DNA from 4 places in the Arthrobacter sp. 2MCAF15 genome. Region 3 is predicted to be linked to each of the others. Evidence: riboswitches for the same ligand, from Rfam matches in the RefSeq annotation. Region 3 holds a riboswitch; each other region holds the start of a gene.
What was found. A riboswitch is a leader RNA that binds a small molecule or an ion and turns the genes downstream of it on or off. The one in region 3 is predicted to bind thiamine pyrophosphate.
Positions count from the first base shown of each region.

Region 1: linked by a shared signal. The riboswitch ahead of AB4089_RS07985 (bifunctional hydroxymethylpyrimidine kinase/phosphomethylpyrimidine kinase) and the one ahead of thiC (phosphomethylpyrimidine synthase ThiC) in region 3 are both predicted to bind thiamine pyrophosphate.
Region 2: linked by a shared signal. The riboswitch ahead of AB4089_RS12065 (ECF transporter S component) and the one ahead of thiC (phosphomethylpyrimidine synthase ThiC) in region 3 are both predicted to bind thiamine pyrophosphate.
Region 4: linked by a shared signal. The riboswitch ahead of thiO (glycine oxidase ThiO) and the one ahead of thiC (phosphomethylpyrimidine synthase ThiC) in region 3 are both predicted to bind thiamine pyrophosphate.

Region 1 is NZ_JBFRGZ010000005.1:73,979-78,012, forward strand. Features, by position in the region: gene AB4089_RS07980 (Rne/Rng family ribonuclease) at 1-1,196, shown strand, start outside; TPP riboswitch at 1,341-1,438, shown strand; gene AB4089_RS07985 (bifunctional hydroxymethylpyrimidine kinase/phosphomethylpyrimidine kinase) at 1,421-3,055, shown strand; gene rplU (50S ribosomal protein L21) at 3,425-3,733, shown strand; gene rpmA (50S ribosomal protein L27) at 3,795-4,034, shown strand, end outside.
Region 2 is NZ_JBFRGZ010000009.1:16,960-20,993, forward strand. Features, by position in the region: gene AB4089_RS12040 (Na+/H+ antiporter subunit E) at 1-271, shown strand, start outside; gene AB4089_RS12045 (monovalent cation/H+ antiporter complex subunit F) at 268-546, shown strand; gene mnhG (monovalent cation/H(+) antiporter subunit G) at 536-919, shown strand; gene AB4089_RS12055 (DUF4235 domain-containing protein) at 1,029-1,292, opposite strand; gene AB4089_RS12060 (heme-degrading domain-containing protein) at 1,334-1,870, opposite strand; TPP riboswitch at 2,058-2,202, shown strand; gene AB4089_RS12065 (ECF transporter S component) at 2,269-2,916, shown strand; gene AB4089_RS12070 (ABC transporter ATP-binding protein) at 2,957-4,034, shown strand, end outside.
Region 3 is NZ_JBFRGZ010000001.1:456,898-460,931, forward strand. Features, by position in the region: gene thiC (phosphomethylpyrimidine synthase ThiC) at 1-1,608, opposite strand, end outside; TPP riboswitch at 1,604-1,711, opposite strand; gene AB4089_RS01980 (GNAT family N-acetyltransferase) at 1,790-2,290, shown strand; gene AB4089_RS01985 (amidohydrolase family protein) at 2,294-3,376, shown strand; gene AB4089_RS01990 (VOC family protein) at 3,457-4,034, shown strand, end outside.
Region 4 is NZ_JBFRGZ010000001.1:65,163-69,196, forward strand. Features, by position in the region: gene AB4089_RS00295 (RNB domain-containing ribonuclease) at 1-252, opposite strand, end outside; gene AB4089_RS00300 (ferritin-like fold-containing protein) at 294-965, shown strand; gene AB4089_RS00305 (thiamine phosphate synthase) at 1,080-1,787, opposite strand; TPP riboswitch at 1,814-1,934, shown strand; gene thiO (glycine oxidase ThiO) at 1,928-3,265, shown strand; gene thiS (sulfur carrier protein ThiS) at 3,262-3,498, shown strand; gene AB4089_RS00320 (thiazole synthase) at 3,504-4,034, shown strand, end outside.

The sequences.
Region 1 (4,034 bases), on a different contig from region 3:
GGTCCCTCGTGATCGACCGCACCGAAGCCATGACCGTGGTGGACGTCAACACCGGCAAGTTCACCGGCTCCGGCGGCAACCTCGAGGAAACCGTCACCAAGAACAACCTGGAAGCGGCCGAGGAAGTCGTCCGGCAGCTGCGCCTGCGCGACATCGGCGGCATCATCGTGATCGACTTCATCGACATGGTGCTCGAATCCAACCGCGACCTCGTGCTGCGCCGCATGGTGGAGTGCCTGGGCCGGGACCGGACCAAGCACCAGGTGGCTGAGGTGACCTCGCTGGGCCTCGTGCAGATGACCCGCAAGCGGATGGGCACCGGCCTGCTGGAAGTCTTCGGTGAGCAGTGCGAAGCGTGCGCGGGCCGCGGCATCGTCACCCATGACGAGCCCGTGGAACACCGCCGCGCCAACACGGTCGCCGCGGAGCACTATGTGCCGCGCACCGAGGCGGCCCAGCCGGCTGCCCGCACCGAGCGCAAGAGCCGCCGCCGCGGCAGGGGAGGCCAGGGCCCGGAGTCCGCGCCGTCCACGCCCGCGGCCGTCCACGCCGAGCCCACCGAGGCTGAACGCCACGCCAAGGCTGAAGCCACCCGGGCCGCGCTGGCGAACATTGCCGCCGCCGCGCACGCCGCGCACCTGCACGACGGGGAGGCAGCCGCGGCCAGCGACGCCGGGGCCCGGCAGGCCGCCGTCGACGCCGTGACGCATCTCGCCGCCGCGGACGAGGCAGCCGGACGTCCCGCGACCGTCCTGACGTTTGGCGGCGAGCAGGTTGCCCTGCCCTTCGTCGAGCACGCCGAGGACACCCAGGCACCGGCCTTGACCCTGGACCTGCTGACCGAGGCCTTCGCCAACCTGGGCGAGGCCGACGCCGGCAAGCAGGCCGACAGGCAGGATGCAGCCCAGGCACCGGCGGCCCCCGAGGCGCCGTCAGCCTTGCCCGCCGCGGAAGCCCCGGCTTCACCGGCAGCGGACACGACGACTCGTGGCCGCCGCGGACGCCGCAACCGCAGCGCCAGCCGCGCCCAGGGCGCAGCCAACGAGACCTCCGTGGAACACCGCGAGGCCACACGTCCGGCCGCGGCAGGGTCGGTTCACGAGGCCAAGGCGCCCGCCGCGGCCCAGCGGGCGTCCATCCCTGCCGGCAACGAGCCGATCATCCTCGGCGTCGGGGTACCGGCCTCGGAGCTGTAGCCATCCGCGGCTGATCACGTCCCCGGCCGGTCACTTCGACTGGTTGGGTTGCGGGTCCGGGCCGAGCGGGCGTAACAATACGTCCGCTCGGCCCGGGCCCGCACGTGCGTTAACGGGGCAGCCCGGTGGCAACGGCTAGGCTGGAACACTGACACGGGGTGCCGCGCATCGGGCCGGCTGAGATCCAGACCCGTTGAACCTGTCCGGTTAGCACCGGCGAAGGGATGTCTGACTTGTCCGCGAAATCCAATCCGTCCAAATTGCCGCCCAGTGATCTTCAGCCGGGCAGTTTTCTGCCCGGCGGTTTCTTGCCCTCTGGGGTCCGCCCGTCCGCGCCGCCGCGCATTCCCCGCGTGCTGGCGATTGCGGGCTCCGATCCGTCCGGCGGGGCCGGGATCCAGGCCGACCTAAAAAGCATCGCGGCGAATGGCGGTTACGGCATGGCCGCCATCACGGCCCTGACCGCCCAAAACACCCAGGGCGTGCGCGCCGTCCACGTACCCCCGGCGGCGTTCCTCACGGCCCAGCTGGACGCCATCAGCGAGGACATCGACATTGACGCCGTCAAGATCGGCATGCTCGGCGACGCCGGTGTGATCGACGCCGTCCGCACCTGGCTGGAGAAGGTGCGCCCCGCCGTCGTCGTCCTGGACCCAGTGATGGTCGCCACGAGCGGTGACCGGCTCCTGCAGGAATCGGCCGAGGCCGCCCTGCAGGCCCTCCTGCCGCTGGCGGACCTCATCACCCCGAACCTCGCCGAACTCGGCATCCTGCTCAAGGAACCCGTCGCGGCCGACTGGGCCGAGGCCCTGGCGCAGGGCAAACGGCTGGCCGCACTGACCGGCGCCACCGTCCTGGTCAAGGGCGGACACCTCCAGGGCGGGCTCGCGCACGACGACGCCGGCTGCCCGGATGCGCTGGTCAACACCGGGGGCCTGCTCGGCACCGAAACGGTGGTGGTGCCGGGGGCGCGGATCGCCACGCGCAACAGCCACGGCACAGGCTGCTCCCTGTCCTCGGCCATGGCCACCGTGCAGGCCCGGGTGGGGGACTGGGAAGCGGCGCTGCGGGAGGTCAAGCCGTGGCTGCTGGGCGCACTCCGCGAAGCCTCGGTCCTGGACGTCGGCACCGGCAACGGCCCGGTCCATCACTTCCACCACGTCGGCCACGCTCATGTGGGCGACGCTGACGCGGGCCACGCTCCGGGGGAGGGCGAGTTCGCCGCGGCCCTGCACGCGGGGGCCACCGCCGATCTTGACGCCATCTACGCCCTGGACTTCATCCGCGGCCTGGCCGACGGGACCTTGCCCGAGCACGAGTTCGCCTACTACCTCGCCCAGGACGCCATCTACCTCAACGGCTACTCCCGGGTCCTGGCCCGCGCCGCCGCGATCGCCCCCACCGAGGCCGAGCAGCTGTTCTGGGCGAGGTCCGCGCAGACCTGCCTGGAAGTCGAGTCCGAGCTGCACCGTACCTGGCTCAGCACCCGCCCCACGGCGGCCACCCTGGGCCCGGTAACGAAGTCCTACGTCGATCACCTGTTGGCCGCCTCGGTGTCCGGCAGCTACGGGGTCCTCGTGGCAGCGGCCCTCCCATGCTTCTGGCTCTACGCCGAGGTCGGCTCCACGCTGCACCGGGAGTTCCTTGCCGGCGGCGCACCCGCCGGGCATCCCTACGCCGACTGGCTGCGGACCTACGCCGATGAGGACTTCGCCGCGGCCACCCGGCAGGCCATCGCGTACACGGACACGGCGGCCCGGCAGGCATCCGGGGGCGAGCGGGAAGCCATGGCCCTGGCCTTCCGGCAGTCCTCACGCTACGAAGTGGACTTCTTCGACGCGCCGCGGCTGCACGCCTGACGCGAGCTGGCCTGTGCAGCCGCTAGGATGGTGGGGCACGGTTCCGGAAGTCGTTGCGGCAACACAACATCAAGAACGCAGAGTCTAGGCGTTGTGGCGCCTGTCACGGACTGCCCCCGGAACCAGCCTCATTTGCGGCCGAAGGCAAAATTAGCGTATTCTAGATCTTCGGTGCTTACGCCAACACTTGGGTTATGACCCTGAGAACTGTCCGTTTGGAATTTCAACTGGATTTGTTCCGGGGATAGCTCATGGGTTCCCCCGGGGAATCCACCGGCGTTGAGGCACAGCGTGAGCCGGTCCAAACAATTTGGCCCCAGGTTCCGCACGCAAATCTAGTAATAAACGTCGAGAGAAGTGAGTTCCCCAGTGGTGTACGCGATTGTCCGCGCAGGCGGCCGCCAAGAGAAGGTTTCCGTTGGAGACTTCGTTACCCTGAACCGCGTCCCCGGTGGAGCCGGCAGCACCTTTGAGTTGCCCGCACTGCTCCTGGTGGACGGTGACAAAGTCACGTCTGCTGCTGCGGACCTGGCCAAGGTAACGGTTACGGCTGAGATCCTCGAAGACCTCCGTGGTCCGAAGATCGTCATCCAGAAGTTCAAGAACAAGACCGGTTACAAGAAGCGCCAGGGTCACCGTCAGGAATTGACCAAGGTCAAGATCACCGGTATCAAGTAACCCTTCGTTACTGTTCAGGTTCCAGCAGATTTCCCAGAATTTTTGAAGGCAGGCATTTCAAATGGCACATAAAAAAGGCGCGAGTTCCACTCGCAACGGTCGTGACTCCAACGCCCAGTACCTCGGCGTCAAGCGCTTCGGTGGCCAGGTAGTTTCCGCAGGCGAGATCATCGTCCGCCAGCGCGGCACCCACTTCCACCCGGGCGCCGGCGTCGGCCGCGGCGGGGACGACACCCTGTTCGCCCTGACCCCCGGTGCTGTCGAGTTCGGCACCCGCCGTGGTCGTCGCGTTGTGAACATC
Region 2 (4,034 bases), on a different contig from region 3:
AGTCGTCAGCGCAATCGTCGCCGTGCCGCTGCGGAGCCATTCCGACCTCCTGGTCACGGCCACCGGGCACGTGATCTCCCTGATTCCGGGATCCCTTGTGGTGGAGGTGGACAGGTCCACGTCCACGCTCTACATCCACGGCATCAACGTCCGCAACGCCCAGGACGCGGCCAAGCTGCGCAAGGAGGTCCGGGACACCGAGGCCGGGCTGATCAGGATCATGGGCTCCAAAGACGAACTCTCCGCCCTTACCCAGGAGGTCACCGCATGATGCAGATCGTCCTGACGGTGACCGCCGTCGTACTTTCCCTCGCCGCACTGGGGGCGATCATCCGGATCGCGCGGGGCCCCTCACTGCTGGACCGTGTCCTCGCCGCCGACGTGCTGCTGGCCATCTTCGGCGCGGCCCTGTGCATCGACATGGCCGCCAACCGGCACCTGAACAACCTGATGCTGCTCGTGGCGATCTCCCTGATCGGCTTCGTCGGCTCGGTCACCTTCGCCCGGTTCGTGGCCGACCGGAGGGAGAGCGTCCGTGAATCCTGACACAGTGATCGACTCCGTCTCGGCCGTGTTCATGGTGACCGGCGCCCTCATGTCCCTCGGCGCCGCAGTCGGGCTGTTGCGCTTCCCGGACCTCATGAGCAGGATGCATGCCGCCACCAAACCGCAGGTCCTGGGACTGTTCCTGCTGCTGGCGGCCCTTGGCCTGCAGATGCGCACCTGGTGGGTGTGGCCCGTGCTGGTGGTGGCGTGGCTCTTCCAGCTGCTGACCGTCCCCGTATCGGCCCACATGGTGGGCCGGGCCGGTTACCGGACCAAGCACCTGCACCCGGAGCTGCTGACCTCCGACGAGCTCGAGGCAGTGGTTCAGCAGGCGGCCGCCAAGCACGGAGCGGACGACGTCGACGCCGGCTAACCGAAACGGCTAACCGAAGCGCCTAATCCGTAGCGTCCAATCCGGAGGCGGGCCAGCCAGGTCCGTCGCGACGATGTCCGCCCAGCCAGGTCCGTCCAGCCAGGGCCGGCTAGACGATGTCCTGGGTTTTGGAGAAGCGGGTGATCGCCCGCTGCGTGCCGCGGTTGGCGAGCACCTGGATGATGGCGCTGACCGATGCGGAGATCAGGGCGAACGTCAATGCCGTGCGCAGCGTGGTGGGGACGTCGTCGTCGTGGCCCTTGGGCGGCTTGTTGCCCGTGGACTTTTCCCAGATGGTGTCCACCAGCTTGGTGCCGGCAAAGCCGGCCGCGAGGCTGACGCCGGTGCCGAGCAGCTTGATGAGGATGGTCATTCTTCGGTCTCCTTGGGGCGGGAACAGGGGCTACCCCCAGCCTAGCGTTCCGGTGTGAGGACGTTCCGCAGGGCCTCGACAACAAGATCGTGGTCCGCCTTCTGGGGCAGGCCGGAGACGGTGACGACCGCGACGGCGCCCGTGCCGCGGACGTAAATGGGAAACGCTCCGCCGTGCGCGGCGAACTCCATCTGGTCGAACCAGGCGTTGTCCTCGATCCTGCCGCCGGCAGCGCGGGCGCGGAGGCCCACCAGCAGGGACGGGACCTCGTACCGCATGGCCGTGCGCTTCTTGGCGTTGATCCAGCGTTCGTTATCCGGCGTGGCGCCGTCCAGCGCGGCGTGGAAGAGCACCTGCTCGCCTTTGGTGATGTCGACGGCGATGGGCAGCGAGCGTTGCCTGCCCAGCTCGACGAGGAGGAGTCCTAGGTCCAGGGCATCGTCCTTGCTGAACGAGGCGAACTGGAGGGCCTCCATCTCGGCCAGCACGCGGCCGATGAGCGCCGCGAGGGATCCCTGCGGCTGCGGCTCGCTCGAATCGGGGTCGTATTCCCCGGAGGGATCTGGTGTGAGCGTCAAAATAGTCCAGCTTTCCGGTGCGTGACTAGGCCGCCCGCAGGCGGGTCCGGGTGTCCGACACGTCGACTCTACCAAGCGGCAATTCCCGGCCGCGGTGACCGGCTTTGCCCGGCCCCGGATTGTGACGGCACGCCACTGAAAACCCGGCCGTCCGGGTGTAAACTGAGCCAGCCCACAAGGGCAGAATAATTTACGACAGGGGAGCGCCGCCGTCGGGCATCGCCGGAAAAATCCGGGGAAAACCGCTGGTGGGCGCTGAGAGTGCGGACAGCCGCAGACCCTCGAACCTGATCCGGTTAGTACCGGCGCAAGGGAGTCGAGATCTCAGGATGCGCGGAGGGCGGCGGAAGCCGAACCCGGCCGGAGCATCCTCCCCTCCTGTTCCTCAGGAGGACGACATGACAGATATTTCAGCACAGCATGGTTCCACCAGCCGCCCAGCCGCCCGCCGCAACTACACCTGGCGTGTGGTGGACATTGTGGTGGCCGCCTTGATCGCCGTTGCCGGCGGCGTCATCTTCTGGGCCTGGTCCCAGGGTGCGAACCTGATTTCAACCCCGGTCAACGCCATCTACCCGCCGCTCAGCGGACTCTACGCCGGCGGCTGGATGATTCCGGCCGTATTGGGCATGCTCATCATCCGCAAGCCGGGTGCGGCGCTCTTCTGCGAGAGCGTGGCGGCCACGGGCGAGCTCATCATGGGTTCCCAGTACGGCACCACGGTGCTGATCTCCGGTGTGCTGCAGGGCCTTGGCGCGGAGCTGGTCTTCGCGGCCTTCCTCTACACGAAGTTCAACCTGCCTGTATCGCTGCTGGCCGGGGCGGGTGCGGGCCTCTTCTGCGGCCTGAACGATTCCTTCCTGCCGTGGGGCTGGAACATCGCCTACGAAGCCGGCGACAAGCTCGCCTACATCGTCTTCACCACCATCTCCGGTGCTGTGATTGCCGGCGGACTGTCCTGGCTCGCCACCCGAGGCCTGGCCAAGACAGGCGTGCTGGGCTCCTTTGCCTCCCGCAAGGCCGCCACGGAGCCCGTTTTCTCCTGAGCCGACTGCTGAACCTACATCTGAAACCTGCAGACGACTCATGAGACCTTCACCGGAAGTCAGGCCGGCCGCCGTCACGGCCCGCGGCTGGGGCTGGCGGCACGCCGGAAGGCCCCGGCCCGCGGTCAGCGGCCTTGACCTGGACATCCGGCCGGGGGAGCGCGTGCTCCTGCTGGGCCCCTCCGGCGCCGGCAAATCGACGCTGCTCCACGCCCTGGCCGGCGTGCTGGGGGACGGCGCAGCCGGGCCTTCCGGCGACTCCGGCGACGCCGAAGATTCCGACGAGACGGGAAGCCTGCTGATCGACGGGGCCCCGCCGCGGGCGCAGCGCGGCCGCGCCGGGCTGGTGCAGCAGGACCCGGAAACGCAGGTGGTGCTGTCCCGCCTCGGCGACGACGTCGCCTTCGGGGCTGAGAACCTCGCCGTCCCGGCGGAGGAGATCTGGCCGCGGGTGGGCGAGGCGCTCGAGGACGTCGGCCTGGGCAGGCTGCCGCTGGACCATCCCACGTCGGCGCTCTCCGGCGGACAAAAGCAGRGGTTGGCGCTAGCCGGGATCCTCGCGATGCGGCCAGGGCTGCTGCTGCTTGACGAGCCGACGGCCAACCTGGACCCCGCGGGCGTCCTGGAGGTCCGCGACGCCGTGGGCCGCTGCCTGGACAAGACCGGCGCCACCCTGGTGGTCGTGGAGCACCGGGTGGCAGTCTGGAAGGACCTGGTTGACCGGATCGTGGTGCTCCAGCCCGGCTCCGCCACGGACTCCGCGGTCCTGATCGACGGGCCGCCGGACCGGGTCCTGGCCCAGGCGCGGGACATGCTCATCGGTGCCGGCGTGTGGGTCCCGGGCCACGTGCCGGCAACGCGGGCGCGACGGCAGGCGCCCGGCACAGGTCAGCTCCTGCTGGAGGCGGAAGGCCTCGCGGTGTCCCGCGAGCGGCCGCGGCGGGCCGGGCTGCGCGAGCGCTTCCGCACGATTGCGCCGCGTCCGGTCCAGTCCGGGGTATGTGCCCAGGTCCGTGCCGGGGAGGCCCTGACCATCACGGGGCCGAACGGCTCGGGGAAGTCCACCCTGGCGCTGACGCTCGCCGGTCTCCTGCGGCCCGTTGCGGGGACGGTCTCGG
Region 3 (4,034 bases):
GTGCGCGGTTTTGGCCGGCTCCGCGGGAAGCGTCTCGTCATGGAAGGCCTCGGCCGTCACCGGGTCCAGGGACAGCGCGAACTGGTCCCGCCAGCGGAACTCAAACCGCGCCTTGGACAGGGCGTCGTCGCGTTCGTGGGCGCCGGGGTGGCCCTTGGCGAGGTCGGCGGCATGGGCGGCGATCTTGTACGTGATCACCCCGGTCTTCACGTCATCCTTGTTCGGCAGCCCGAGGTGCTCCTTGGGCGTGACGTAGCAGAGCATGGCGGTGCCGTAGCGGGCAATCTCGGTGGCGCCGATCGCCGAGGTGATGTGGTCATAACCGGGCGCGATGTCGGTGACCAGCGGCCCGAGCGTATAGAAGGGTGCGCCCTTGCAGAGTTCCTGCTGGCGTTCCACGTTTTCCCGGACCAGGTGGAAGGGCACGTGCCCGGGGCCCTCCACCATGACCTGCACATCGAACTCCCAGGCCCGCTGCGTGAGCTCGGCCAGTGTGTCCAGCTCGGCGAACTGCGCCGCGTCGTTGGCATCCGCCGTCGCGCCGGGCCGCAGCCCGTCACCCAGGGAGAACGCGACGTCGTAGTTCGCGAAGATTTCGCACAGCTCGTCGAAGTGGGTGTACAGGAAGTTCTCCTGGTGGTGCGCCAGGCACCAGCCGGCCATGATGGAGCCGCCGCGGGAGACGATGCCGGTGACCCGGTTGGCTGTCAGGGGCACATAGCGCAGCAGCACCCCGGCGTGGATGGTCATGTAGTCCACGCCCTGCTCGCACTGTTCGATCACGGTGTCCCGGAAGATCTCCCAGGTCAGGGCGTTGGCCTCACCGTTGACCTTCTCCAGCGCCTGGTAGATCGGGACGGTGCCGATGGGCACGGGGGAGTTGCGGATGATCCACTCGCGCGTGGTGTGGATGTCATCTCCGGTGGAGAGGTCCATCACCGTGTCCGCGCCCCACTGCGTGGCCCACTGGAGTTTGTCGACCTCCTCGGCGATGGAGCTGGTCACGGCGGAGTTGCCGATGTTGGCGTTGATTTTCACCAGGAACGCCTTGCCGATGATCATCGGCTCCGATTCGGGGTGGTTGACGTTGTTGGGAATGATCGCCCGGCCCGCGGCCACCTCGCTGCGCACCAGCTCCACATCGCAGTTCTCGCGCAGCGCGACGAACCGCATTTCATGGGTGATGACGCCGTCGCGCGCATAGCGCATCTGCGTGACGGTCCGGCCCTCGACGGCGCGGCGCGGCACGGGGCGCCCGCCCTGCCATTCGGCCGACGCCGCACCCCGGCGGACCGCCGACTTGCCGTCATCGAGAAGCGCCCGTTCCCGGCCAGCGTAGGGTTCGGTGTCCGCCCTCGCCTCGATCCAGGGCGCCCGGAACGGCTCCAGCCCGCGGACCGGATCGCTGCCCGGGCCGGCAGTGCGGTAGACCCGGAACGGAGCGTTCGCGACACCGCCCGGGGAGGGTTCCAGGGCGATCTCGGTCACCGGGACGCGGATGCCATGCTCCGGGTCCGCGGTGAAGGCCAGCGAGTGGGACTTCAGCGACTGGGTAGTGACTGCTGACTTGTTTTGGGCAGGGCTGTGCTGTGTTTCTGTGGTGCTCAAAGGATTACTCACTTCCTTCGCCGGCATTACCCGGACAGGTTCAACGGTCGCAGGCTGCGCTAGCCCGATCTCAGCCCCTGCAAGGGCACCCGTGTGGTCGTAGACGAAGCTACCACAGGCCCCCCGGAAGCCTGCCGAGTGTGACGGCACGGGCGTCAGACGGCAGTGTTAGCGTGGAATTGTGACTCTGCCCAGGGCCGTGCCCCGCACCAGGACGGCGACGCCGGAAGACCTCGCGGCGCTGCCGGTTCTCGAGGCCGCGGCCGACCGCCTCCTTGAAGCGGCATTGGGGCACCAGGCGCTCCCGTCCCCGGAAATGGCGACGCCGGTTGAGCCGCTCTTCGTACTGGTCGCCGGAAGCCCGCCTGTGGGATTCGCCCGCGTGGACGAAGTCGGCGGCCACGCCCACCTGGAACAACTCTCCGTTCATCCCGACTCTGCCAGGCGGGGGATTGGGCGGTCCTTGGTTCACGCGGCCATCGACGCGGCCCGGGGCCGGGGCTATGCATGGATGACGCTGTGCACTTTCGCGGACGTTCCGTTCAATGCCCCGTTTTACGCAAGCTGCGGCTTCGAGGAACTCGCCGAGCCGGGGCCGGCATTGGCCGCCCTGCGGATCCACGAAACGCAGCTGGGCCTGGATGGGCTGGGCCGCCGGATCGTCATGCGGATTAGGCTGTAGGCCATGACCAGCATCATCGAGTTCACCGGCCCCATCCTCACCGCGGCGGACCAGGAACGCCGCGGGCTCTGGGCGGTGGACGGCCTGCTGGCCTTCGACCGTCCCGCCGGCGCGCCGGACCGCGTGCTGGACGGCTGGGTCATGCCCGGGCTTGTGGACGCACACTGCCACATCGGCCTTGGCCCGGGCGGGGACGTCTCCGAGGCCACCGCGGAATCCCAAGCCCTGGTGGACCGCGACGCCGGGACGCTGCTGGTCCGCGATGCCGGCGCCGTCCACGACACCCGCTGGCTCCAGCAGCGCCAGGACCTTCCCCGGATCATCCGCTCCGGCCGGCACATCGCCAGGGCCCGGCGCTACTTGCGCGGCCTGGCCGTCGAGGTCGAGCCCGGCGATCTCGTCGAGGCCGTGCGGAAGCAGGCCCGTGCCGGCGATGGCTGGGTCAAGCTGGTGGGGGACTGGATCGACCGCGACGCCGGCGACCTCGCCGCCAGCTTTCCGGCCCGCACGGTCAAGGACGCCATCCAGGCCGCCCACGATGAAGGGGCCCGCGTCACCGCGCACTGCTTCGCCGAAGACACCCTGGATGACATGCTCGACGCCGGGATCGACTGCATCGAGCACGCCACCGGGCTGCTGCCGCGGCACCTGCCGCGCTTCCTCGAACAGGGCGTCCCGATCGTGCCCACCCTGATCAACATCGCCACGTTCCCGGACATTGCGGCGCGGGCGGGGGCCAAGTTTCCCCGCTATGCCGCCCATATGCGCTCGCTGTGGGAGCGGCGCGCCGAGCGGGTCCTCGAAGCCCACGAGGCCGGGCTGGCCATCTATGCCGGGACCGACGCCGGCAGCGTCATTAGCCACGGCCGGATTGTCGACGAGATCCAAGCCCTGCACGCAGCCGGCCTTCCCGCCGCTGCCGCCCTCGACGCCGCCAGCTGGTCCGCGAGGACCTGGCTCGGCGCGGACTCCATCGGCGAAGCCGCAAGCGCCGATGTCCTGGTCACCGCCGAGGATCCGCGGAAAAATCCGGCGACGCTGCGGCAACTTAGGCATATTGTGTTGCGCGGCCACCTCATCCGCTAGGAATAAATTGAAGCTTCAAGTAATTTAACTCTATGAGAGGTCACCGAGAGCCGGTGGCCCTAGAACACCGGAGCGTTTCAATGACCGCAGAAGCCAGCACCCAGGACCTCCTCCCTGCCGAACTCACCATGGGCACTGTGATGCTCAAGGTCGGCGACATGAAGCTCATGACCGATTACTACCAGCGCGCCCTCGGCCTGGAGACCGTGGCCGAACAGGACGGCGGGCTCTACCTTGGCCGCCGGCAGAAACCGCTGGTCCATCTGGCCCCCGCGCCGGGGCTGAACCTTCCTTCCCGCGGCGAAGCCGGGCTGTTCCACACCGCCCTGCTCTTCGAGGACCAGCACTCCCTGGCAGCCACCATTGCAAGCGCCGCCCAGTACGAGCCCCAGTCCTTCACTGGCAGCGCGGACCACCTCGTCAGTGAGGCCTTCTACTTCAATGACCCCGAAGGCAATGGCATCGAGCTTTACTGGGACCGGCCGCGGGAGGCCTGGTCCTGGGAGGGTAAGAGCGTCGTCATGGACAGCCTCGCCCTGCCGCCGCAGCGCTACCTGCAGCAGCACCTGACCGAGGCGTCCGTGACCGGTCAGCGCGAGGCCGCCGCCGGCGTCGGGCATGTCCACCTGCAGGTCGGCGACGTCGCGTCGGCCCATGA
Region 4 (4,034 bases), 390 kb from region 3:
GCCCTTGTCATCCCGTTCGATGAACAGGGCCTGGTCGAGGTCGGTGGACGATGCCGGGTCGATGGTCACGAACTCGACGTGCGTGAGGTCCAGGTCCGGGAGCTTGTGCTCGGCCACGGCCGCCGCCGCGTCGCGCAGCACGTCCTCGGGAAACGGGCCGGGCAGTTCCAGGGTAGTGCGCAACGCCTTGAGGGCCCCGGCCAGCTGGTTCTGCTGCTCGTGGACACTGGGGGTCAGGCGATGATGGGACACGAAAATCAGGGTAGCCCGATTTCCGCCATTAGTCTTGGATCATGAGCGCAACTCCGGAGGATCCTGCCCTCTACAACAGCTTCCTGGCGGATCTGCTGGGAGTGATGGCGTACGGCGAGCTTTCCGCCTTCGAACGGCTCTCTTCCAGTGCCGGATATTCGCCCACACTGCGTGACCGTGCCGTGCTGGGCAGGATGGCGGTGGCCGAGTTCCAGCACTACGAACTCATCCGGGCACGGCTCGAGGATATGGGCCTGGACACGGAGGCTGCCATGCTGCCGTTCCAGCCCTCGGTGGACCTCTTCCATGAGCGCACACGCCCGGCGGACTGGTACGAGGCGCTCATGAAGGCCTACGTGATCGACACGGTCTCCGCGGACTTTTACAGCGCCGTCGGCGTGTACGTCGACGCCGGGACCCGGGAGCTGATCGCACAGGTCCGCTCCACCGGCGAGTCCACGGGTGTGCTGCAGGAGCGCCTCAAGGCGGCCCTGGCCGATGACCCCCGGCTGGCGTCACGCCTGGCGCTGTGGGCCCGGCGCCTGCTGGGCGAGGTCCTGACCCATGCCCAGCGGGTGAGCCTTGAGCACGCATTCCTGGGCGGGCTGTCGGGACTGGGCGACGCGGATGCCAGGGCACTGGTGGTGGGTCTGACGGCCGAGCTCGCAGCGAACCACGCGCGAAGGATGGCAGGACTGGGGCTCCCCGGCTAGGTTCCGGGCGGGGGTTTCACCGGGCCGAGGGTTCACTGCCAGGGACGGCCCAGGGCGCCGGCCAGGTTCAGGGCGGGGGAACCTGTTCAGGAACCAGCGTTCAGGAGTCGGCGTTCAGGAATCAGCGGCGTCCAGTGCCGCCAGCAGTGCACCGGCGGCGTGGGCCGGATCGTCGGCGTCGGTGATGGCCCGGACCACCACGATCCGCCGGGCGCCGGCGTCGACTACCTGCTCCACGTTGCCGAGGTCGATCCCGCCGATCGCAAACCACGGCAACAGGCTTTCCGTCCGGCCGTCGGGGTTTCCGGCGCCCTCGGCGTCCGCCTGGCCGGTTGCCTGGGCGGCGTAACGGACCAGGTCGAGGCCGACGGCGGCGCGCCCCGGCTTGGTGGGAGTCGCCCACACGGGCCCCACACAGAAGTAGTCCAGTCCCTTGCGGCTGGGAGAAGCAGCAACAGCGGCGTCCACCTGTTCCGGGGTGTGGGTGGACAGGCCGATCACGGCGTCTTTGCCCAGGAAGCCGCGGGCTGCGTCCAGCGAAATGTCCTTCTGGCCGATATGGAACACCGGGGCCCCGGACAGGGAGGCGATGTCCGCCCGGTCGTTGACGGCCCACAGCCGTCCGTGGCGCTGCGCCGCGGCGTGCAGGACCTCCAGGAGTTCCAGTTCCTCGGCCGCCTCGAGCGACTTGTCGCGCAGCTGGATGATGTCCACTCCGCCGGCGAAGGCGGCGTCCACGAAGTCCTCGAAGTCGCCGCGGTCCCTGCGGGCGTCGGTGCACAAGTAGAGGCGGGCGGTGGTGTGGAGGTGGTCCTGGCTCATGGGACCAGCCTAGTTCCTCTAAACTGGGCGCATACCGCGGGAGCCCGCAGCAGCCATGGAGCCGCTGCCCGGCTGAGAGGGCGTCAGAGCCGACCGCTTGACCTGATCCGGCTAGTACCGGCGTAGGGAAGGAATTTTTCATGGGCACACAAGTGGGCACACAAGTAGGCACACAAACCGCGCGTGAAGCCGTGGCCGCAGATGACGCCACCGCCCGGGATTGTTACACCGGAGACGCATCCACTCACGGAATCACCGCAGGGGACATCACCGCAGACGTTGCCGTGATCGGCGGCGGGGTGATCGGCCACGGCATCGCCTTCGAGGCCAGCCGCGCGGGCCGGTCCGTGGTCCTGATCGATGATTCTCCCGGCACCGGAGCGAGCTGGGCCGCGGCCGGCATGCTCGCCCCCGTCAGCGAGCTGCACTACCAGGAGGAGCAGCTGCTGGAGCTGATGCTCGAGTCTTCCCGGCTGTGGCCCGGATTCGCGGCCGGGCTCGACGCCGGTCCCGTTGGCCAGGACTCCCGGGCGGGTACCGGGTATTTGACGACGCCGACGCTCGCCGTCGGGGCGGACGCGGCGGACCGGCGCGCGCTCGCGGACCTGAGGGAAGTCCAGAAAGCCTGCGGCCTCAGCGTGGAACCGCTGACAGTGCGCGAGGCACGGGGCCGGGAGCCCCTGCTGAGCCCCGGCATCTCGTGTGCCTTCGACATCCCGGCCGACCACCAGGTGGATCCCCGCCTGCTGATCGCCCGGATTGCCGGCGTCCTGGCCGCGGAGGACCGCGGCAGCTTCATCCGGCGGCGCGCTGCAGGGCTGCTGTGGCAGGACGGCAACGTTGCAGGGGTCCGCCTCGATGGCGGCGGTAACGTACGCGCCGCGGAAACCGTGGTCGCCAACGGGCTCGGCGCCGCCGATCTTGGCGAATTGCCCGCCGGGCTCACACTGCCGCTGCGGCCCGTCTACGGTGACATCCTCCGGCTCCGCGTGCCCGCGCACCTGCAGCCGCTGCTCACGGCCACCGTGCGCGGGATGGTGCGCGGGGTCCCGGTGTACATCGTGCCCCGCCAGGACGGGACCGTGGTGATTGGTGCCACCCAGCGCGAGGACGGCCCGTCGGATCCGCAGGCGGTGTCGGCCGGCGGCGTCTACCAGCTGCTGCGGGACGCGCAGCAGCTGGTGCCCGCCGTCGCCGAACTGGAGCTCCTGGAAGCCACGGCGCGGGCGCGGCCCGGCACGCCGGACAACGCCCCGCTGCTTGGCCGGGTCGGCCGCCCGGGCGGCGGGGATGTCCCCGGACTCATCATCGCCACAGGTTTCTTCCGGCACGGGGTCCTGCTCACCCCGGCGGCTGCCGCCGTGTGCCGCCAACTCATGGACGGGACGCCGGACCCGCGCTGGGCCGGTTTCCGCCCCGACCGTTTTTCCCGCATCCCGGACACGTTCGGGGACAGTCCCAAGAAGGAAGCAGCATGAACATCAGACTGAACGGAACGGAGCAAAGCGTCGCCGACGGCGCCTCCGTCAGCACGCTCGTGAGCCAGCTCACGGGCCGGAGCATCGGCCCCGACGGCCAGGCCGCCGACGGCCGGAAACTCGGTGTCGCCGTGGCCCGCAACGCCGAAGTGGTGCCGCGCAGCCAGTGGCACGCCACGGCGCTCGCCGACGGCGACGACGTCGAACTTGTCACGGCAGTCCAGGGAGGATGACCAGCATGAACGAGACCACACTGGCAGGAACACCGGCCGTGCAGGCGCGCGGGGCGGTGGCCGATCCGTTGGTGATCGACGGCGTGGCGCTTGGGTCCCGCCTCATCATGGGCACCGGCGGCGCGCCGAGCCTGGACGGGCTGGGTGCGGCGCTTGTTGCCTCCGGAACTGAGCTGACCACGGTGGCGATGCGCCGCTATTCGCCGGCGGAGACGGGCTCGCTGTTCCAGCTGCTCGAGGACCAGCAGATCCGGGTGCTGCCCAACACGGCTGGCTGTTTCACCGCCAAGGACGCCATCCTCACCGCCGAACTGGCCCGCGAAGCCCTGGAAACGGACTGGGTCAAACTCGAAGTCATTGCCGATGAGCACACCTTGCTGCCGGACGCCGTCGAACTCGTGGACGCAACCGAACAGCTTGTCGCCCGCGGATTCAAGGTCTTCGCCTACACCAACGACGACCCCGTGCTTGCCCTCCGGCTGGAAAACCTCGGCGCCACGGCCGTGATGCCGCTCGGCGCCCCGATCGGCACCGGG